Regions from separate parts of the Lysinibacillus sp. C5.1 genome, predicted to be linked through region 2. Evidence: riboswitches for the same ligand, from Rfam matches in the RefSeq annotation. Region 2 holds a riboswitch; each other region holds the start of a gene.

The links. Region 2 has a riboswitch for thiamine pyrophosphate ahead of I5435_RS11345 (thiamine phosphate synthase). Riboswitches for the same ligand answer to the same signal wherever they lie in the genome.
Region 1: another riboswitch for thiamine pyrophosphate. It lies ahead of thiW (energy coupling factor transporter S component ThiW); the one in region 2 lies ahead of I5435_RS11345 (thiamine phosphate synthase).
Region 3: another riboswitch for thiamine pyrophosphate. It lies ahead of thiM (hydroxyethylthiazole kinase); the one in region 2 lies ahead of I5435_RS11345 (thiamine phosphate synthase).

The regions. Positions count from the first base shown of each region.
Region 1 is NZ_CP066226.1:837,473-845,434, forward strand. It holds gene I5435_RS03820 (vWA domain-containing protein) at 1-1,572, shown strand, start outside; gene I5435_RS03825 (VWA domain-containing protein) at 1,556-4,153, shown strand; gene thiW (energy coupling factor transporter S component ThiW) at 4,207-4,698, opposite strand; TPP riboswitch at 4,820-4,927, opposite strand; gene I5435_RS03835 (MFS transporter) at 4,991-6,187, opposite strand; gene I5435_RS03840 (ABC transporter substrate-binding protein) at 6,442-7,515, opposite strand; gene I5435_RS03845 (ABC transporter permease) at 7,512-7,962, opposite strand, start outside.
Region 2 is NZ_CP066226.1:2,339,717-2,347,678, reverse strand. It holds gene I5435_RS11370 (hypothetical protein) at 1-76, opposite strand, end outside; gene I5435_RS11365 (MoeB/ThiF family adenylyltransferase) at 73-1,092, opposite strand; gene I5435_RS11360 (thiazole synthase) at 1,085-1,855, opposite strand; gene thiS (sulfur carrier protein ThiS) at 1,857-2,051, opposite strand; partial or broken gene I5435_RS11350 (FAD-dependent oxidoreductase) at 2,041-2,833, opposite strand; gene I5435_RS11345 (thiamine phosphate synthase) at 2,790-3,410, opposite strand; TPP riboswitch at 3,543-3,641, opposite strand; TPP riboswitch at 3,868-3,976, opposite strand; gene I5435_RS11340 (hypothetical protein) at 4,318-4,728, opposite strand; gene I5435_RS11335 (HEAT repeat domain-containing protein) at 5,248-5,676, opposite strand; gene I5435_RS11330 (ABC-F family ATP-binding cassette domain-containing protein) at 6,396-7,962, shown strand, end outside.
Region 3 is NZ_CP066226.1:3,454,286-3,462,247, forward strand. It holds gene mbcS (acyl-CoA synthetase MbcS) at 1-1,292, opposite strand, end outside; TPP riboswitch at 1,487-1,584, shown strand; gene thiM (hydroxyethylthiazole kinase) at 1,677-2,432, shown strand; gene thiD (bifunctional hydroxymethylpyrimidine kinase/phosphomethylpyrimidine kinase) at 2,432-3,259, shown strand; gene thiE (thiamine phosphate synthase) at 3,246-3,875, shown strand; gene I5435_RS16905 (alpha/beta-type small acid-soluble spore protein) at 3,983-4,189, opposite strand; gene thiI (tRNA uracil 4-sulfurtransferase ThiI) at 4,402-5,610, opposite strand; gene I5435_RS16915 (cysteine desulfurase family protein) at 5,607-6,767, opposite strand; gene ezrA (septation ring formation regulator EzrA) at 7,094-7,962, opposite strand, start outside.

The DNA.
Region 1 (7,962 bases), 1.5 Mb from region 2:
GCATTACTGTATTTGCAATTGCTGGCATTACTTTTACTAGTGTTAACACTCATCAATCCTTATATGAAAAAAAGTACGATTGTGGGTGCACAGACGATTTTTATCGTGGATACATCAGCTACAATGTTAGCAGGGAAAGAGCAATCTACATTTGATGCTCATAAAAAAGAAATGCAATCATTGGTAGAACAGCTGGACGGACGACCTGTTACATTAATTACGACTGGCAATGCTCCACAAGCAGTGTTACAGCAAGAAACAAATGTAAAAACGATTGAAAAAACCATACAAGATTTACATGTAACATATGAAACTGCCCAAATGAATAAAGCGCTTGATGTGGCACAAGCTTTTGTTGGTGATAGTCCAACGTCAATTTATGTTTTCACAGATGCACTTGATAAAAAGCAATTACCGATGGAAAAGGAATCTGTGAAATGGCTTGTACACGGTTCTGCAAAAGATTTAACGAATGTTGCTATTACGCGCTTTGCTGCGACGACAGATGGTAAATCTACGATGGCGTTAGTGCAGCTCCAAAATGATACCGATAAAGAGCAAAAGCTAACACTTACACTACAAAATAGTAAAGGTGATGTACTAGTAGACGAACCTATTTCTTTGGCAGCAAACGAAGCAGTATCTAAATCATTTAAAGATTTACCATTAATGGATACGGTGACAGCTAAAATTAATGTAAAAGATGATTATGCGATTGATAATATTCAATCAGTCGTGTTACAAACGGCTACAGCGAATATTGTAGTCGATCAAAACATGCATCAGCTTATTCAAAAAGGGTTTCAAGCTATTAATGACAACGTAAAAATTGTACCGCCCTTGCAGCTTGCGGATAATCAAGGAGCTACCATTGTAACGAATCAAACATCATTACTTCAAAAGACGGAGAGACCCATTGTATTATTTGGGCGGGATGATATTGAAAAAGTAGATGTTAATGGTGAAGTAAAAACAACGAGCGATGCTTTATTTGCATTTAGTGAGTTAAATGATATTTATGTCAGTGCTTTATATCCTCCATTCGATGATTATAAAACAATCGCCACAGTTGGAGAAAAACCATTTATCCAACGAACACCTGAAGGGGATATTATCGTCCTTGCTGATATTGCAGATACAGATTGGCCACTCTATCCATCGTTTCCTTTATTTTTATGGAGTGTGGAACAGCAATTATCTGAATCGGTAGGTTCCCTTGGGATTTTTGCACCAAATGAGCAACGTTCAGTCGCGTTATCACAGGGTGATTGGAGTGTTTATTCTCAGGATGATGAATTTTTATCGACTATTACGAATGGCTTACTAACTGCTCCAATGAAGCCAGGTATGTATACAGCTCGCTCAAACAGTGAGGAAAAGCGTCTTATCGTGCAACTACAAGCACAGGAACGTGTAATAGAAGAAGGAACAAGCTATACGCTTGGAGAGCTTCAGCAAAATGGCAAGGAAGAAGTGTCGAAAGCTTCGTTTGTACCTTGGCTAATACTCATTATTTTAAGTTTGCTTGTCGCAGAGTGGGAGGTGCAACGACGTCGTGGATTTACGAATTGATATGCCATTAGCGTTATTGTTATTACTGCCATTGTTTATGTATTTTGGATGGACTTATTGGCGCGAGCGCAGGCGCCTGAAAAAAAGTCATCTAGTTGTACTGGGCATTCGAGTAATAGCCATCGTCTGTTTAGTTTTTGCATTGGCAGCACCTTATCTGTTATTGCCAGTAAAGGACGAGCAAGTATTATATTTAGTTGACCGCTCTGCTTCCATGAATCGTACAGAGGCAGAAATCGTTAGTTTTATAGAGGAAAGTTTGAAATCGAAAAAGGAAGATCAACTTGCAGGGATTTACTCATTTTCATCAACTCTCCAAACGGAAGCGATTTTATCAAAATCCTTAAAAGATGTTCCGAAATTTACTGAGGTTAAAGGAACAGACCAAACAAATATAGAACAAAGTCTTCAGCTTGCAACAGGTATTGTTGATCCGAAAAAGGCAACTAGACTTGTATTACTAACAGATGCCAATGAAACACAAGGCAATGCGTTAGAATTTGCCACGAAGCTAAAAGGCTCCAATATTAGTGTAGATGTCGTGCCGTTTCATCAAAATGTGACGAATGATGTGTCACTGAAAAGCTTTGTGACACCACAAATAGCTTACGTAGGTGAACAGCAACAGCTTGTGACGGAAGTCAATGCCACAGCGGCAGGGCAAGGTGAATTATTGCTGTACGAAAATGACAAACTGATTCATCGAGAGTCGGTGGAGCTTGCTCAAGGTTCCAATGTTTTTACTTATAAACATACGGCAACTGCAGAGGGGCTTGTGAAATATGAGGCGCTCGTGCAAGTTGGACAGGATGCTATTTTTGAAAATAATAAATTAACAAGTGTGACGATGGTACAAAGCGAGCCACATTTACTGATTGTCAATGGCTACGATACGGCATCACCAATTGCTGCAGCTCTAGGATCAAATTCAATTTCCTATGATGTTGTGGATGCAGCAAGCTTACCAAATGAACTGTCTAGTTATTTGCAATATAACGCGATTATTTTTGATAATGTTCCTGGACACTTAGTTGGAGAGGCGAAGATGAGCGTTATTGAACAGGCAGTGAAAAACTTTGGTGTTGGCTTTACAATGGTCGGCGGTGAAAATAGCTTCGGCTTGGGTGGTTATTTTAAAACACCGATTGAAACATTACTACCTGTTGAGATGGAGATAAAAGGCAAAGAACAATTGCCATCTTTAGGGCTCGTCATTGTACTTGACCGTTCAGGAAGTATGTATGGCTCAAAATTAGAGCTTGCGAAAGAAGCGGCGGCTCGATCTGTTGAAATGTTACGAGATGAAGATACGCTAGGATTTATCGCCTTTGATGATCGCCCTTGGGAAATCATCGAAACTGGACCATTAGGCAATAAAGAAGAAGCCGTCGATACGATTTTATCGGTTACGCCTGGTGGTGGTACAGAAATTTATCGTTCATTGGCAGCAGCCTATGATAGTTTAGCTGATTTAAAATTGCAAAGGAAACATATTATTTTACTTACAGATGGACAATCACAAGCTGGCAATTATGAGGATTTAATTGAAACGGGGAAAGAACAAGGAGTGACACTGTCAACTGTGGCGATTGGACAAGATGCTGATGGCAATCTTCTGCAAGGGCTAAGTGAAATGGGCAGTGGTCGCTTCTATGATGTCATCGATGAACAGACAATTCCTTCGATTTTATCACGTGAGACAGCGATGATTTCACGTACGTATATTGAAGACAATCCTTTCTATCCAACAATCTACAATGCATCTGGCTGGAATGCATTATTTGCGAATGGTGTGCCACAAATGAATGCCTACATTGGCACAACAGCGAAGCAGGGAGCTGCTGTTATAGCAGAAAGTGAGAAAGAAGATCCGGTATTAGCACAATGGCAATATGGACTTGGTAAAACTTTTGCTTTCACATCCGATTCAACGGGGAAATGGGCTGGTGACTGGGCAAGATGGCAGGAATGGGGAACATTTTGGCAAACCATTATATCGCAAATGCTACCAAGTTATAATGATGTCGCCTATGATGTACGTCTTGATACAGATGGTTCATTTATTATCACCGATCCGACAAATGAAGCAGCATTTTTAGATATTGTTGCTGTCGATGAAGCTGGTGAGGAGCTTGATATACAGCTTGAAACGCTATCTGCCTCGCAAGTACGCGCGGTTGTCCAAGCGAAGCCTGGTTTAATTTTCTTCCGCATCGCTGATGAAGAGCAGGCTATTTACCAAGCAGGTCTTAGTGTACCTTACAGTGCTGAATATGAATTACGTCCTGTGAATGAAACCGTTGTAGAGCAACTAACAAAGCAAACTGGCGGCTCAGTATTGAAAGAACCACAAGAAGTGTTCCGTGATTTCACAAACAAAGGAGCAGAGCGCCAAAGTATTGCGACATGGCTACTCTTAGCAGGGATGTTGCTATTCTTCTTGGATATTACGATTCGACGCTTTGGTTGGCGCTTTATAACAAGTCGCAGGCACAATGAAAAGCCTGTAGACGAAACAGCCGTGCAGGTGGAAAACACCAATGTTGCGCAGTTATTAAAAGGCATGAAAAAACGCTCATAATAAAAAGATGGCACATTGCGAAAAAAGCATGTGCCATCTTTTTTTGAACATAGCTACTTAGTAATAAGAATAGACGGTGCGGTTTTCCGAAGACTGCTCGCGATGATAATGCCGAGACATGCCCCAATCAAACTAGATGTCAAAAAGGCGGGCATAAAAAATAATGCAGCTACGGATGTTCCCATAAATAATTGCGCATAAGGTACAGCGATTAGTGAAGCAAGGATACCTGTGCCGAATACTTCACCAACTCCTGCTAGCCATTTCTTGCCGCTATATTTATAAGCAAAAGCAGCACATGCTGCACCGATGACACTTCCGGGAATCGCTAAAAGAGAGCCCGTGCCTGTTAGTATGCGAATAATGGCTGTTAGCAAAGCAACGATAATGGTAGGCACAGGCCCTAGTAAAATGGCACCGATAACGTTAATAGCATGTTGTACAGGATAGGCACGAGCAATCCCAGTTGGAATCGAGACAAATATGGAGCCTGCTACAGCAATAGCAACCAATAAAGCCATGATAGTTAGTTTTTGAATAGCCATGATAGTTCCTCCTTTATTTTATAGAACATGTGGAATTGTTGGTAAAACGACCTAATGGATGACAAAAAGACCGCTCCCTCTAAACAAAAGGAAGCGGTCTTGTATTTGATAATGACACAATAAGCAAGAGTCGCCACTTCCCTCCGCTAGTGTGAACTAGATCAGGTTCAAAGGGTCCGTATATGACCATATACGTCTCAGCCTTGTAAAGACTCCCCTAGTGGTAAACATGATATTAAATTTCTACTAATAAATGTAACATAACATCTATATTAGTCAACGCTATTTCACATTATTTCGAGTCAGGTTGCATAAGATGTGGCGCCTTTTTTAAAGTCCAAATAAGTGCTAAGAAGAAGCAGGCCATTAAAATAATTGCCCCGAAAATATAAGGACTATTTATATTCCAATCAAAAAGAACGCCTGCTAGTGCTGGCCCAATCATATTGCCGAGGCTCATATACGCATTATTAAGACCAGCGGCAAAGCCTTGCTCATTTTCAGCCAGTTTAGAAATTAATGTGTTAACGGCAGGGCGAATTAGTGTAGTGGCTGTTGAGAAAATCGTTGCAACAATTAATATTAGTGCAAAACCAGATACAAATAATATTGCATAAATTGCTACAGCCGCAATAAATAAATTGACTAACACAACTTTCATTTCACCAAAACGTTTAAAGAGTGGTGTAATGACAAACATTTGAACAATAACACCAAATGCACCACCTACAGTCAGCAAGATAGCAATATCGGCAGGCGTGTAATTAAACTTGTCCGTTACAAATAATGATAATGTCGTTTGAAAATTAGCGATGCCAAACGAGAATACTAGCATAATAATAAGCATGACAAAGTATGGCATTTTGACTGAACGTACCATCTGCTTTGCAAGATTTTCTTGTTTTTGAGCTTTCTGAGCTGCAGTGGGCTTTGTGGAAGGTAGTAAAAATACCGATAGAATAGAAGCAATAATAGCTGCTCCACCAGCCGTAAAGAATGGGAAATGCAAGCTAACTTTCGATAGAAACCCGCCAATACCAGGTCCAATCATAAAACCAAGAGACATGGCAGCTCCTAACATGCCCATTCCTTTTCCTCGTTCTTCATACGTTGTGACATCTGCCACAAACGCCATAATAGGCGGTGCAACAAAGGCTGAACCTAAACCACCTAAGAAACGGGCAACAAAAAGCATCCATACATCTGTAGATAAACCAAATGAAATTTGCCCAAGGCCAGTGACAATCAGACCAAAGATAATCAAATTTTTTCGACCATATCGATCTGAGAGATTCCCAGCAATTGGAGAAAAAACGAATTGTGCTAAGGCGAACGTTGCAATTAGCATGCCAAGAACTTGTCCTGCAGCTCCAAATATTTTTAAATACTCTGGCATAACAGGAATAATAATCCCAATACTCCCCATTGCGATAAACATATTAAACATTAAAATATACAACGCGGCCTTATTAGACTTCTGCTGGGTCATCGAATACCCCCCTTTATTTACTATTAAAACATTACTAAAGTCTATCATAAAGAAATAATGCTTGGCTATCAGATTATAGTCGTAGGTAGCTGTCATGGTTATGATACAAGTACAAGGCGACAGAATAAAGAAAATTGCCACTAAAAATCATCAATCGCCACCAATTGCCGTAGCGGACATCAACAGTCCCATCAAAAAAGTGTTAGATTGATGGCTGTCAATCTAACACTTTTTTGGCTTCGTTTCTTTCGTATTTATCGAATACTCATTTTAAATTCTAAAAATAATTCATTGTATTTCCCTAAATAATCGGGTCCTAGGTTTTTATAGACTTCTAACGTTTTGCGTTGTTCTTCTGAAGGGTAGAAGCGCTCATCAGCAATAACTTCTTCATCCATTAAGCTCATTGCTGCAGTATTTGGAGTAGAGTAGCCTACATAATCTGCATTTTGAGCTCCAGATTCCGCATTTAACATAAAGTTAATGAAAGCATGTGCGCCATCAATATTTTTCGAAGTTTTCGGGATTACCATATTATCAAACCACAAGTTCGAACCTTCTTCTGGCACAGCAAAGTCTAAATCTTCATTTTCTGATAGCATATCTGCGGCTTGACCAGACCAAGTGAGTGCGATGGCTGCTTCGTTATTAATCATAAGCGGTGTAATCTCATCACCAATAATCGCTTTGACGTTTGGTGCGAGTGTAATCAGTTTGTCTGTGGCCTGACGTAACTCTTGGTCATCTAACGAGTTCAGGGAGTGTCCAAGACTGTTCAAACCCATACCGATGACTTCACGTGCACCGTCTACTAAAAAGACTTTACGTTTTAAAGAAGGATCCCATAAGTCTTGCCATGAAGAGAAATCTAAGTTACCTACTAAATCCGGATTATAGACAATGCCAACTGTGCCCCAAAAATAAGGAACAGAGTATTTATTGTTATCATCAAATGGCAAATCTAAAAAATAAGGGTCGATATTTTTAAAGTTCGGGATTTTTGTTTTATCTAAAGGAAGTAATAAATGTTCTTCCTTCATTTTTTCAATCATGTACTCAGAGGGCACAGCAATATCGTATGCCGTCCCACCTTGCTTAATTTTCGTCATCATGGCCTCATTGGAATCAAATGTTTCGTAAATGACATGGATGCCTGTTTCTTTTTCAAATTGCTTTAGTAAATCGGGGTCTATATATTCGCCCCAGTTAAAAATAGTTAATGTATCTTTTCCACTTTTACCACCGGTAGCGCTCATTGCATCAGCCGCGTACACTAACAGGGCGGAGACGACAAGTATGGCGATGGTAGCTTGAATTAAAGACTTCATTGTTGTCCCTCCGTTCTTTTACTCGTACGACTTGTGAAGAAATAATAGCCGACTACTACTATAATTGTAACGAAGAATACTAAACCAGAAATGGCGTTCACTGTCAGAGAAATACCAGCACGTGCCATCGAGTAAATTTCAACAGATAAAGTACTAAAGCCATTTCCTGTCACGAAAAATGTTACAGCAAAGTCATCTAGTGAATACGTTAAAGCGAGAAAGAAACCAGCAAAAATCCCTGGTTGGATATACGGTAAAATAACGCGCATCATAACATCTTTTTTCGTTGCGCCAAGATCTAAAGCCGCATCAATTAACGACTTATTCATCTCTAATAATTTTGGTAAAACCATCAGTACAACAATAGGAACACTAAACGCGACATGGGCTAATAATACTGAAGCGAAGCCCAGTTTAATGCCTACCATTGTAAATAAAATTAAAAAG
Region 2 (7,962 bases):
AATCTTGAAAATGATGTCCATTACATGAAATCTTACTTGCCCTCGGAAATATGGAACATTTTATACCTATCCTCATCCAAAATATTGATGATAGATTTTCTTCGCTTCTACAATATCATTCGTTCCATGAATCAATACACGTCCATCCCGAAAAAGAATAATCTGATTTTGATTAACTTGAAAATGAATTAAAAATGGATTTGACTTCAAATGTTGAACATGTGGAGCCAGGTTCTTTTCAAACTCAATAATATTAACTAACTTTGTTTTTGCAGGACGAATTTGAACCGTATTACGACCGCATAGTACTGCAACCTTGGTGATTGATTCTTTCGTTAAATATGGATAGGTTGGGTTTAATCCACAAGTCAAACATGTAGACTTTTTTAAACTTTTTACATTGATCTTTGTTTGCTCGTTTTTCCACAAATCAAATGCCAATAATTCTTTTCGGATTGCTTCCCAATCTTCCACTAAGATTTTCAATGCTTCTACCATTTGATGTGACACAACTTGCGTAACTGTAGGCGCAATAATTCCTACAGTATCACAAGTTGTCCCTCCGAATAAAGGAATGATTTCCATCAAACAGTGTAGGCAAGGTGTTTCATGCGGCAAAATGGTATATGTAATACCATAGCTACCTACACATGCTCCGTAAATCCATGGAATTTCATACTTGACTGCAAAATCATTTAGTAAGAAACGTGTTTCAAAATTATCTGTTGCATCGATGATTAGATCTACATCTTGAAACGCAAAAAGTTCAGATGACGAAATGTCTAGAACAAACGCTTCAATCAGCACATCACGATTAATTTTCTCTAATCTTTGTTTTGCAGCAACAGCTTTTGGCAAATGTTGAAACACATCTTCTTCACTGTATAGTTGTTGGCGTTGTAAATTTGACCAATCTACATAATCTCGGTCCACTATGGATAACTTACCTATTCCAGCACGTACAAGTATTTCGGCATTGCTACTACCTAATGCTCCTGCTCCAACAATAAGTACGTGTTTTTGTTGAATTTTTTTTTGGCCAACTTGTCCTATAAATGAAAATAGTTCCTGTCTTGAATAGCGATTAATCAATAATACTCATCCCCTGTGAAGGACTACTAGCTTGAGCCCGCTCTTTTTTCTCTATACTTCCTGCTTCAAAACCTAGTCTACCTGCATGAATTGCTAGTTTCATAGCTTCTGCCATCTGCACTGGATTCTTCGCACCAGAAACTGCTGAATTTAGCAAGACTGCATCCGCACCTAGTTCAAGAGCAAGTGCTGCATCAGACGGAGTACCTATCCCTGCGTCTACAATAACAGGTACTGTCGCTTGTTCAATGATAACTTGTAAATTATATGGATTTAAAATTCCTTGTCCTGAACCAATTGGCGACGCACCTGGCATAATGGCATGAACCCCCAGTTCTTGTAATTTCCGAGTAAGAACGACATCATCTGAAGTATACGGTAGTACAATAAACCCTTTTGCTAAAAGCATTTCACATGCACGATATGTTTCTAATGGATCAGGCAATAATGTATCATCACACCCGATTATTTCAACTTTCACCATATCGCATAACCCAGATGCTTTTGCTAGTTTAGCAATACGTACTGCTTCCTCAGCTGTTTTCGCACCAGCAGTATTTGGTAATAATCGATAGTTTGATAAATCTATTTTATCTAGCAAATTAGGCTGGGATGGTTCAAAAATATTCATACGACGCACAGCAAATGTTAAAATTTCAGCTTCTGATGCTTCTATTGCTCCTTTTTGAATATCAAAATCTGAAAATTTCCCTGTTCCTAGTAATAATCTTGAAGTAAATGTATATGGTCCAATTTGATACATGTTAACCCCCTCCGACAAATGTAACAATCTCAATAGAATCAGTAGACTTAACCACTGTCGAATAATTTTCTTTTTTCAAAATTACGCCGTTTTGTTCGACAACAACTATTTTTTCCTGAAGCCCTAAGTGAATCAATAAGCTCTCAATTGTTTTCACATGGTCTGGAACTTCCATCTTATTTCCATTAATAATCATAGTGTTTCACCATTAATTCTGACATATATTCTCCTACGAATGGGCTTAGCAATATGCTATAACGATAATGTCCTGTTGATACAAATTGCCCTTGAATTGTCGAATGTACTTCCATATAACGTCTGCCTCCATTTCGTAATCCTGCCCATGTTCGGTCCCAACTCGCATCTTGTAGGGCTGAAACAATAGAAAATGCCTTTTGTAATATGTCTACAATACTCATTGCTTTAACATTTCTTGATATAAATTTGGCTCTATCGTTGCACCAGTGACGTATTTACTATAACGTTTTGATACAATATAAAATCGTTTTAAAAATATAGGAGCATTAAGTAATGGGCGATTACTTTTTAAGGAAATCACTTCCATTTGGTTCAAAATTTCTTAATTCTTCTGAAAAAAGCAACAATGCTGCTTCTCCAGCTGATACTTGCCAAAAGCGAATTTGTTGAATACGTTCAAATTCTTCTTCTTAATTTGCAATCCTGTATATTCCTTTCACTTCGTACCCTATATCAATACCTGTTTTTGCACGGATTTTTTCGGCTACTTTTGGAAATAATGTTCGACTTTTTCTTACCATTTCATACAAAGGATCGTCATCCCATTGTGCTGAACCCCTAGTAATCCAGCAGCTACATGTGAAGCACCCTCTGCAATTACCTTTTTCTCAAGAATTGCTACGTGAAAACGCGTTCAGCAAGTCAATGTGCGATTGTACTACCGATGATGATCATACTATCGAAACTTTTCGTCTTCCCACTCCTTAAGTTGAAGAGCATATTCTTTTACCTTTTCAATAGGGTCATTTGCCTGCCAAATTCCTGACATCACTGCAATTCCTGAAACTCCTGACGCACATACTTCTTTTGTATTTTGCGGAGTGATTCCACCGATAGCAATCACAGGAATAGATACATTGCTTACAAGCTGTTGTAATAATTTTGTTCCACGACAAGCGATTCCTTTCTTACTTTCTGTATCAAAAATATGTCCATAGAGTAACCAATTGGCCTTTGTATTTGTAGCCTCTTCAAGAGAGTGAATAGATGCACCAATTTTAAGATTTGAGAACTTCTCACTTGCGATAGCTACAGGAATACTACGATAACCTATTTGCACATGAGAAACATCCGCAGCAAGTGCAACATCGATTCGATCATTAATCACAATCTTTTGTAATGGAAAGCCTGCATATTTTAATTTTCTTATACAATCAAAGAGTTCAGAAGCAGTGCAACTTGGCTCACGAATATGCAAATAGCTTATATAGGGTTCAAACTTAGTTACAAAATGGACCACTTCATGTAGTGAATGCTGGCCATCTGTAATGATATGGAGCGCTATTTTTTTATTCATTTCTTAAATCATCCTATTCTTTCATATCTAAAATAGAAATTAAGTTGTTGTTCACTTCCTTTCATTATAATTCCATACAAAAAGCCACCCCTCAAGCATAGAGAAGTGGCTATAAATCTTGTACATTGAAGTACAAAAAGTAAGCCACTTCCCTTCGCTAGTATGATCTAGATCAGGTTCAAAGAGTTGAGTTTCCTCTCTCAGCACATCCGTGCACCCCTAGTGGTCTTTTCAATATTCAATTAAAATGTTATAGCAAATAAAGTGCAACTTCCATCAAGCGGGACTTCTTCATCCCCACTTGATGGTTAGTCGAACCAATCGGCTTTTACAGGCAGTTATCCCCCATCTTTCTTCTTCGCTTCTCTCAATCTTTAGATGAGGGTTATACAGCCCATTAATGAAAGATAAAAAAGCCCTTGCTTCCACAATAAGGAAACAAGGACTTGTATAATAGACAATATCCTATCTGCTTCCCTACGCCAGCATAATCTAGATCAGGTAAAAGGATCATGAGCTTACGGCTCTACTCTCAGCTGGCAACACCAGCTCTCCTAGCAATTATTGTATTAAATTACAAATTAAAGTATAGCACTACCGATTTAATTGTTCAATAATGTATTATTAGAATAAAATCAAATCTTTATAGTACAAAAGCTGAACTCATTAAAACACAGAGTTCAGCTTTAAATTCATAGAAATCTATTTTTAAGAAAAGATGTAAGTTTAATTATGGATTTAGTTGCAACAGTGCGCTATGCAAATCATGTCATTGTTTAGCTACTTCTTCCGCTTCTAAATTTGTTATTAGTCCTGCATGGTTATATGAGATTTTTATAAAAAAGTTTGAACATTTTCAAGCTATGTTGTTCAACAATCGTGCCATTTTGGGATATTTGAAAATTGATTAACCTTCAACAAGCCCATAGTATTTATAAAGCTTACCTTCTGATTCAACGAGTAAAATTGGTCCTCCAATTTCTTCTTTTTCTTTAACCGAAAAGATTTTTGCACCAACAGGTAATTTGTTCGACATTTCGTCTTCAAAGTTGGTATCTGTATCGTTTTTTGTTTTTATTTGTCCTACCTGCTCGTCTTTTGTTAAAGTTAGTTCTTCAACCCAATCAATTCCAGTTTTATAAATCACTCCATTGAATTGAAATATATCGGCTTCAGGATCTAATTTTAAAATCTCTCCCGCACTAGAATTTTCAGTTGTATAAACTTCTACTTTGGCTTTATCCGCTGAATTAGAACATCCAACAGCAGTTAATAAAACGAAAATAACCAAACCCCAGAGTAATCTTGACACTTTCACATTATCCCTCCTTAGATTTTTAGACGGATAAAGGTTAATTAAGTTACCTATTTATTCCGTTAACTGGTCTGTTTGTTAAACAAAAAAACCCGGCCGATCAACACAAGATTTTAATCAAACTTTATTATAAATGATTCATAAATGCATTAACTATAAGGATTGTTCCTACCCTTGTTAATGCTTTTTTCAGTTGTTATGTAAACGATTATTACGAGTTTTGGAACAGAGGTTGATAGACAGGATTGTTCTTGTTCCGCAATCGGGCCATTTTCTTGAGTAACAAAATTTAAAGAAAATCGTTATGGAGCTAAGAAATTGTGCAGATTTACACTTTAAATAAAGGAGCAGGTTAGTTTAATAAGTTGTTTGTTTTATAATTAAATAAGAAAGATAGATAATCAATAAAAGAAGTAATTCAATTTAATATTAGTTTCGATGAACCGCAGCGTAAGATAAGAAAAAGCCATTCCCTCCACAATCGGAGAGAATGACTTGCTTTCATAAGTCGTAAAACTATTGTTACAATTTTGCCCAACGTTCCTCTAACCAGTTCATAAATTCTGCACCTTTGTCGCCTTCATACGCATCAAAGACATCTAAACGCATACGTTTTAGTTTATCCGCAAAATCTGCCACTGTATGGTCCTTTGGCAAGCTCTTTTTAACCCGTAGGAAAATTTTGTCTGTTCCTTTGATAATATCAAAACGTGCAGGTGATGGTTTCTCTACGTCCTCGCCAAGCGCCACAAGTGCTTCATAGGCTGCTAATTGGACCTTGTTGACAGTATCATGTTCCATACGATTTTTTAATATATCTATGATTTTGTCATGTTGATAAGCCGATAATATTTCGACTGCGGCTAAACGCTCTCGCCAGCTAGACGTATAATTGGCCTGTTTTTTTAATGTTTCATACTGCTCAGGTAATGCTGTTTCAAATTGTTTCAAGTGAGTGCACCTCTTTTTTTCACTAGAGGAAAAATGAATTCTTCTTCTGCTTTTCTTATTATACATTGTCTTGGTGAAAATAGCGATGAATCGCTGGTAAACACACATATATATATATAATGGAAACTAACTATATTAAGGTGAACCGTATAATAATTATGTACTATTCTTTATAGATTTGCCTTTCTTTTTAAACGAACGAAGGCTTTAGTTTAAGAAGAAATATGGTTATGATTTTCCACAATCGTGCGCTTTTCTAGAGTAACGAGAATTTCTCAATTTTAATGCGAGAAACGGTGCTTTTTTATATTTACTTATAGGGCAAATTGCCAAATAACTAACTTTATCAATAATTATCACCAATTTTGGTTTAATTAAGTGTATCAAGTTACAATCTGTGATACCCTGCATTACAATTCATTTAAAACAGAGATAACGTTTGTTGTTCCAATTCCTCAGTTAATAGGTAAAATCTCCTTTTCTGCTTAAACTTCACTTCACAAAATTACTTTGCATGGTTTACGACATACTCATTGCACAATCTTATTAAATCGAGGTATGAATGTATATTTATTTAGTAACAGTTTAGAAGTAGTTGGGGCAGCAACAGGGCTAATCACTAAATCAATGAACGATAAACGTTGCTGTCATAATGTTTATAGACTATGGAACATATTTCATGATATACTAGAGCCATTGTGAAAAAAGGAGGAACTTGCATGATTCAAGTAAGTAATGTAGGTCTTCGCTATGGCGATCGTAAACTATTTGAAGACGTAAATATAAAATTCACACCGGGGAATTGCTACGGTTTAATCGGGGCAAATGGTGCAGGAAAATCAACATTCCTAAAAATTCTTTCTGGTGAAATTGAAGCACAAGAAGGAAATGTTTCTATGGGTAAGGACGAACGTTTATCTGTCCTTAAACAAAACCACTTCGAATATGATGAGCATACAGTATTAGATACTGTTATTATGGGTAACAAACGCCTATATGATGTAAAAAATGAAAAAGATGCAATTTATGCAAAAGAAGATTTCTCTGATGAAGATGGCATGCGTGCTGCTGAATTAGAAGGTGAATTTGCAGAGCTAAACGGTTGGGAAGCTGAATCAGAAGCTGCAACATTATTAAACGGTTTAGGCATCTCAGATGACCTTCATTATATGTTAATGGGTGACCTTGAAGGTTCTGACAAAGTCAAAGTATTATTAGCACAAGCTTTATTCGGTCAACCAGATGTTCTATTACTGGATGAGCCTACCAACCACCTTGACTTAAAAGCAATTCAATGGTTAGAAGAATTTTTAATTAACTTTGAAAACACAGTAATCGTCGTATCCCATGACCGTCACTTCTTGAACAAAGTATGTACACATATCGCGGATTTGGATTTCTCTAAAATCCAATTATATGTGGGTAACTACGATTTCTGGTATGAATCTTCTCAGTTAGCGCAAAAAATGGCGCAAGACCAAAATTCGAAAAAAGAAGAGAAAATTAAAGAATTACAAGCGTTTATTGCTCGTTTCTCTGCCAATGCATCAAAGTCAAAACAAGCAACATCACGTAAAAAAATGTTGGATAAAATCGAGCTTGACGATATTAAACCATCTAGCCGTAAATATCCATTTATCAACTTCCAAATCGGTCGTGAAATCGGTAATGATGTCTTAACAGTGGAAGGTTTGACAGCGAGTCAAGAAGGTCAAACGTTATTTAAAGACATTCGCTTCTCAATGAATAAAGACGATAAAATCGTATTACTAGGTAGCCCGATGGCAAAAACAGCGCTTCTTGATATTCTAATGGAAGAAAAAGAAGCAGATGCTGGTACATTTAAATGGGGTGTCACAACATCTCAAAGCTACTTCGAAAACGATCATGATAAATACTTTGAAGGCTCTGAAAAATCATTAGTAGAATGGCTTCGTCAATATTCACCTGATGATGAAACAGAAAGCTTCCTACGCGGTTTCTTAGGTCGCATGCTATTCTCTGGTGAAGAAGTGAAAAAATCCCCTTCTGTCTTATCAGGGGGAGAAAAAGTGCGTTGTATGTTGTCTAAAATGATGTTAGCAACTGCTAATGTTATTTTACTTGATGAACCAACGAACCACCTTGACCTTGAGTCCATTCAAGCGCTAAATGAAGGGTTAATCCGCTTCAAAGGTGCCATGATTTTCACATCACATGACCATCAGTTCATCCAAACAATTGCTAACCGTGTCATTGAAATCCGTGAAGATGGTACGATTTTAGACAAACAGTTAACTTATGATG
Region 3 (7,962 bases), 1.1 Mb from region 2:
GGCCCAATTGTATAGCCTGACGAAATAATGACATCATCACCACGTCCCTCAAACCAAAAATAGCCATCTGCATCTTTATATGCTCGGTCACCGGTAATATACCAATCTCCACGGAATTGCATGCTAGTGCGTTCTGGGTCCTTGAAATACTTTTTAAACAGTGCTGGGGTTTGACGATGAACGGCAATATCTCCAACCACGCCATCAGCAACAGGATTTCCAAAATCATCAATAATTTCGACTGTATTGCCTGGTGTCGGTTTACCCATAGAGCCGACGCGAGCATCCATGCCAACCAGTGTCCCAACAAGCAATGTATTTTCTGTTTGGCCATAGCCATCACGCACTTGAATATGAAACGTTTTTGAAAACACTTTAACGACTTCACTATTTAACGGCTCCCCCGCTGATACAGCTTGACGGATGGCACTTAAATTATAGTCCTGTAGATTGTTAAGTGCGGCCATAAAGCGATATTCTGTTGGGGTACAACATAACACATTTACTTTAAATTTTTCTAGCAATGACAAGTAAGTCGAAGCATCAAATTTTCCTTTATAGACAAATGCCGTTGCTCCACTACCTAACGTTGCTAAAAACGGACTCCAAATCCATTTTTGCCAACCGGGTGCGGCAGTAGCCCAAACTATATCATTTTCTTGGACACCTAACCAATTCGGTGCTGTCGTACGTAAATGCGCATAACCCCAGCTATGTGTATGAACAGCTGCCTTAGGATTCCCTGTTGTCCCACTTGTATAAGCTAAAAAGGCATGATCTGTACTTTTTGTCGGTGTAGGGTTTGTATAATTTGTAGGATGTTCCTTCATTTTTTCAAGCAATGGTTGCCATGGTGCATGCGCGTGACCAATAACGAATTGCATAATTCCTTTTAAATTTGTTACGTCGTCAAATTGCTCAATATATGGCTCATAGGCGATAATACCTTTGGCATTGGCATGTGTAATACGATATTCAATATCCTTTGTACGTAACATTTCAGAGCTAGGGATGATAGTTAAACCCGCTTTCAGTGCCGCTATGTAAACAATATAAGCTTCGACAGATCTTGGAACCATCACTAATAGCACATCGCCCTTCGTTAAACCCTGCGAAGTAAATACATGGGCAGCCTGATTCGCCTTTTCCAGTAAATTTGCGTATGTAATATATTGAATTTCTTCGTTGTCATTATAAACTATTAATGCATTTTTAGATGGATCTTGAGCATACTTTTCAATTTCCTCCACAATGTTATACCATTCTGGTGCAATTAAATCCTGTCTTTTCATCATAACTTCCTCCTTAATACTAGGTTCATTATAAAACTCATTTTTTACGATTTTCAATGGAAGGACCCTATTTTAAAAAAGTCATGACAATTATCATGGTCTAGTATATGGCATCAGTCACTGCTTTCCAAATAATGATAAAATGCTATTGAATACTATGAAAAGGTATGTTACATTTTGGTCAACTAAAATTTTCATGATTGCAGGGGGACTCTTGTGAGTTGAGAAGGTAAAACCTGACCCTTTGAACCTGTTAGTTAATACTGACGTAGGGAGCAATACACATCTTATTATTGATGAAAAGCTCTTTTTACGTGTGCCTTGTGCCCGAATAAAAAAGAGCTTTTTTTGCATGCTTACGTCCACCAAAAGAGGAGGACTACAATGGTTTTTCAAACGATTCGTAAAAAACAACCGTTGATTCACTGCATAACCAATTATGTAGTGGCAAATTTTCAAGCAAATGGCTTACTAGCAATTGGTGCATCACCGGTAATGGCGGATGATCCGCAGGAAGTCGAAGAAATGGTATCCATCGCATCAGCGTTATTAGTCAATATCGGAACGCTTACTACACGAACAAAAGAGTCGATGTTACTTGCAGGAAAAAAAGCAAATGCCCTTGGTATACCAGTAATTTTGGACCCAGTAGCTGCTGGCGCTACAGCATACCGCAAACAAACGGTACTACAGTTATTAGATTCGATTCATTTTGCTGTTATCCGCTGTAATGTTGGCGAACTTGCCGCGATTGCTAATGTACAATGGCAACAAAAAGGTGTTGATAGTGGTACTGGTTCCATATCTGTTGAGGATAAAGCAAAAGAAATAGCAAAAAAATTTAATTGCATCGTGATTGTAACTGGTGAAAAAGATTTTATAACCGATGGGAACCTTGCGCAATGGATTGCTGGTGGTCATACTCGAATGACAGAAGTGACAGGTACTGGCTGTTTATTAAGCGCAATTTGTTGTGCTGCATATATGGCGGGCAATGAGCCTTTTTCTCAATTATGCGAAACATTAACGAGCTATAAAAAAATTGCTGAACATGCTCATTCGGCTGCTCAATATAATGGTGATTTTGCTGTAGCAGTCTTAAACGAATTGCATCGTTTATCGAAGGACGGTGATATTTGATGCACATTGTTACAACAATAGCGGGCTCTGATAGCGGTGGCGGTGCAGGTATCCAAGCAGATTTAAAAACATTTCAAGAATTAGATGTATTCGGAACGTCCGTAATTACAGCTTTAACTGCCCAAAACACACAAGGTGTCATGGATGTGCTACCCATTGAACAAGCCTTTATAAATAAACAATTTCATGCTCTCTTAGAGGATTTTCCAATTAGCGCCATTAAGACTGGCATGCTTTTTTCCTCTGATATTATTCGTACAATTGCGCTAGCTATGACGAATTTAACCATCCCTCTTATTGTTGATCCTGTCATGATTGCAAAGGGCGGTGAAACTTTATTACAACAAGAAGCTGTGGAGGCATTAAGAAACAATTTATTACCACTTGCCACGATTGTAACGCCAAATATTCCAGAAGCTGAAATATTAGCTGCAAGAAAAATCGAAACCGTGTCTGACATTCGACTTGCGGCGCATTCGTTACTACAGCTAGGTGTTCAATGCGTGATTATCAAAGGTGGCCATCTAGCGAACAAAGATTTTGCTGTAGATTATGTATTTTTTAAAAATGGCAAATCATTCTCAATGCAATCTAATCGAATTGCGACCAAAAATACACACGGTACAGGGTGTACATTTTCTGCCGCATTAACAGCTTTTATTGGCCGTCAAATGCCGATAGAGCAAGCCATTATTGAGGCTAAGAAATTCATTCAACTAGCAATTACTCATAACTTATCGATTGGTCATGGTAATGGACCAACAAATCATTTTGCTTACCAAAAATTTAAAGAAAGTTGCGAGGTGACCATAGGTGAAACGCAGTGATTTGCAGCTCTATTTTATAATGGGTACAGCGAATGCAAAAATCAAACAACCATTAGCAATACTAGAAGAAGCATTGCAAGCTGGTATTACGATGTTCCAATTTCGAGAAAAAGGAACAGATGCACTAACTGATGAACATTATGAACATTTTGCCCGTCAATGCCAAAAACGATGTCATCACTACAATGTTCCATTTATCGTAAATGATGATATTGAGCTTGCCTTAAAGCTCAAGGCAGACGGTATTCATATTGGACAAGATGATTGTCCCATCTCGCTAGTAAGAGAAAAAATTGGTGAGGAAATAATACTTGGTGTTTCGGTTCATACAGCGGATGAATTACAGATCGCTATAGAAAATGGTGCAGATTATGTAGGGATTGGTCCCATTTTTGCCACCACTTCTAAAAACGATGCCAAAGCGCCAAGTGGTACTGAATTTTTACAACAAGCACGCCGTCATTATCCCGAGTTGCCGATTGTAGCAATTGGTGGCATTAACTGTCAGAATGCAGAAACTGTATTAAAAGCTGGTGCAGACGGTGTAGCAGTTATTTCCGCAATTTGTGAAAGTCATAATATTCACCAAACCGTTGAGACCTTTAAATCGTATTGATTGAATAATTCGAGTTACGCTAGTCATAAAAAAAGTAAAAATAAACAAACTAAAACCAGTGCCTTTTACGGTCACTGGTTTTAAGTTCAATAAATGCTTTTTTGCAATTATTGTTTTGGCATACCTTTTAATTGAGATTCTGCCATTTGTACAAGACGTTTAGTGATTTCACCACCAACGGAACCGTTAGCACGAGCTGATGCGTCAGCTCCTAATTGAACACCAAATTCTTGTGCAATTTCGTATTTCATTTGATCAAGCGCTTGTTGTACACCAGGTACTGCAAGCTTGTTTGAACTGTTGTTGTTTGTCATGTCTCTCACCTCCTTGTGAATATAGAATGTGCGATATTCGATTTTTAATACGAAATTTTTAAAGGTAAAATGTAACTCTAAAGGAAAAAGACTAGAAAATATAAAAAAACCGTCCCAAATTACAAATTTGAGACGGTTTCCTTCTTATTATAATGTCGTTATTGGTCTTTATAAGAAAAGAACATTCTTTTTAGTTTAAATCCGTAAATTTTTTATAAAAGATCTGCAAATTTATCTTTAGGCTGTTCTTTTTTCGGGAAAATGTACACTTCACGGTTTATCACAGCACGTTCGATTAGTTCATCAAAATCAGAAAAGCTTTCATAATGCTCTACTTTTTCAAGCTTTGGCTTTGTTTTCGGACTAGCTGGGGTGAAAATTGTACAGCAATCCTCAAATGGCTGAATTGACGTTTCATATGTGCCGATTTTTTCTGCAATATCAATAATTTCTAATTTATCATTTGAAATAAGCGGACGTAAAATTGGTGTATTCGTTACAGCATTAATCGCCGTTAAACTTTCTAGCGTCTGACTTGCTACTTGTCCAAGACTTTCACCTGTTACAATGGCCAGTGCATTAATTTCCTCACGTACTTTATCTGCCACCTTTAACATCATGCGACGTGTTGTTGTCATTGACACATTGGACGGCACTTTGTCTTTAATAAGTACTTGGATTTCTGTAAATGGAATAACATGCAGGCGAATACTCGCACCAAATTTTGTTAGTTCATTTGCAAGTACTTTTACTTTTTCCAATGAATTTTGACTTGTATACGGTGGGCTAAAGAAATGAATTGCTTCTAAACGTACACCGCGTTTCATCATTAAATACCCAGCAACAGGACTATCAATACCGCCTGACAGCATTAATAGTGATTTGCCGTTAGAGCCAACTGGCATACCACCTGCGCCTGGAATCACTTGCGCCATCATATATGTTGAATCGTGGCGTACTTCCACTCGTAATTCTACATCTGGATGTTTCACTTTTACTGATAAGTTTTGATATTGTGGTAAAACATGCCCACCAATTTCGCGTTGAATGCTGTGAGAATCTAATGGGAATGTTTTATCTGTACGTTTCACTTCAACTTTAAATGTTAGCTGTTGATCTTTAAATGTGTCCATGATTGTAAGCGCAAGTCGCTTCATAGCATCCATATCTTTTTCACATGCAGCAACTGGGCTAAATGATTGAATTCCAAAAATTTTCGGTAAGCCTGCTAATAAAACATCCATCTGTGCTTCATCTTGAATGGCAATAAACATTCGGTCGCGTTCTGTGCGGATGTGTAAATGGCCTAAATCTGCAAATGCATAGCGAATATTTTCACGTAAACGGCGGATAAAGTCCATTTTATTACGTCCTTTTGTCGATAGTTCGCCATATCGAATTAAAATTTCTTTCCAAATCATAATAATAGTTCTCCTTTAAGTTCCTTCAATACTGTATTAATAACTTGTATTAATTGGGTTATATCGTCCGATGTTACATGTGCACCAAAACTAACACGAACAACACCTTTTTTAAAATGTTCATCAATATTTAAGGCTTCGACAACATGGCTTGTCTTTGTTTGTCTAGAAGAACAAGCACTCGAAGTCGATACAATCACGCCATGTTTTTGCAAAGCATTGATCAGTACCTCGCCTTTTATATCACGTACACTAAACGATAAAATATGAGCTGCACACTCTGGAGTAGATATTATATGCACAATATCACCAAAATGCGCTAGTGCTGCACGTAATTGCTGTTGCCAATTACGGTAGTTTTCAGAACGTTCTTCCATTGTTTCGACTGCCATACGAGCCGCTTTTGCCAATGCTACTGCTTGAGGTACAGCCACTGTGCCACTACGTAAGCCGAATTCCTGTCCACCACCAAAAGCATAAGGTTGCCATTGCATTGGCTTACGAAAAGCTAAGACACCAGAACCTTTAAAGCCATGGATTTTATGTCCAGAAATCGTAATACAATCTGGCCCATCTTCACCTTTAAACGTTAATGGAAGTTTTCCAAAGCTTTGGACTGCATCCACATGAAATGCCGCTCTACTTTCTGCATGAACGATAGTAGCCGCTTCAAAAATAGGTTGAATTGCTCCCATTTCATTATTGACATGCATTATGCTAACCAATATCGTATCTTTCCGTATTTTGGCTCTTAGCTCATCCAATGAAATAACACCTTGTTTATTGACACGTAAATATTCTATTTCAAAGCCTTCCTTTTCAAGCTGCTTGACTGGCTCTAACACAGAAAGATGCTCAATTTCCGTTGTTATAACATGTTTTCCTTTATGCGTATTACCGCGTGCGAAACCTAAAATGGCTGTATTATTCGATTCGGTTCCACCTGAAGTAAATAGCACATTTTTTGCTTCAGTCTTCAAAATATCTGCTACTTGCTCCCGTGCACGCATTAATAATGCATTTGATTCTACACCCATGGCATGGATTGATGCAGGATTTGCATAATATTGCTCATTTACTGCCATAAATGTTTGCATCACTTCTTGATAAGGCTTTGTAGTAGCACTATTATCAAGATAAATTGTATTAGCTTTCATTATTTTTCACACACTTTCAAAACGTTGATTTAACGGTATTTATCATAACGCAATCTGTCGCAATTGACTACTAAATATTCTAATTTCGTCATTTTAGGTCCGCTTAGCATCGCTTATTTATTGCGAATATGCTGTGAATTTCAGCTGATTTCACACTATAGAAAAATATTTTGGAAAACATTTATTTAGGATAAAATACCCAAAACAACCAGTAAAATGTTCAAGTAAAAGAGTACGGTCGTAAAAAAAGCTACCTAAAAAGGTCACTTCACTTTTTAGGCAGCTAATTCATTTGTTATTGTCTATTTGTTATTGTCATAAAGCATTTATGACTTTGTGAACGCTTCTTCGGCAACAATGGCCTCAATGCGTTTCAAAGCACCTGGCTCCATTTCCTCCACTGCAGTCCCTGCTTCTTCTAAAGCCTTTGCATACCGGAATTGATGAAATGCCTCTTCTGCTTCTTTTAAACGAGCATTTAACTTTGGATTTGTTGCACGGTGGCGATTGCCATATTGAATAATACGTTCGATAAGCATGACGTTTTCAATCAATTCATGTGCTTTCGCGTGAACATCCTCAACACAAAGTGTCGCTGCATTTAAGTTATTATGGACAGTTCCCATATTGAGCGGTACCTCTTGTAGACTTTGCATCACAACGTAAATATGCTCCGCTGCCTCATCTAATCGCGCATCCATCTCTTCAGGAATACCTGGAATATTCGCCTTATTTAACAGACGATCTGTTTCTTGTAACGTTTTTTTCAAGTTGTCCACTTGTGTCCGAGCCTTATTTTCATCAATGCGAAGTTTTTTCATTGTATTCGATAAATGCCCTTGCTCTTCGTGTATGCGCTCCAGTTCTTCACTAATTTCAATTAATTCCTCTTGTAAGCTTGAATAGGCCGATTTTTCCTCTGACACACGCATCGCCAATAAATCATAGCGACGTTGTAATGCTTCTAATTGTTTTAGCGCCGCTTTTGGAATTTCTGCATCTTTTTCATTCAAGTGGTAGCTTTGTTGGACAAATGTTGCTTCATCACTTACTAATCGAGTGGAGTTAATAACATTCGTAATCGATCCTAATAAGCGCTCACAATTTTGGTCGACATAGTTTTTAGCAATCACTTCTTTTTCAAGCAAGTCATAAAAACGGTCTATTTCTTCATTTATTTCAGCAACACGAGGTT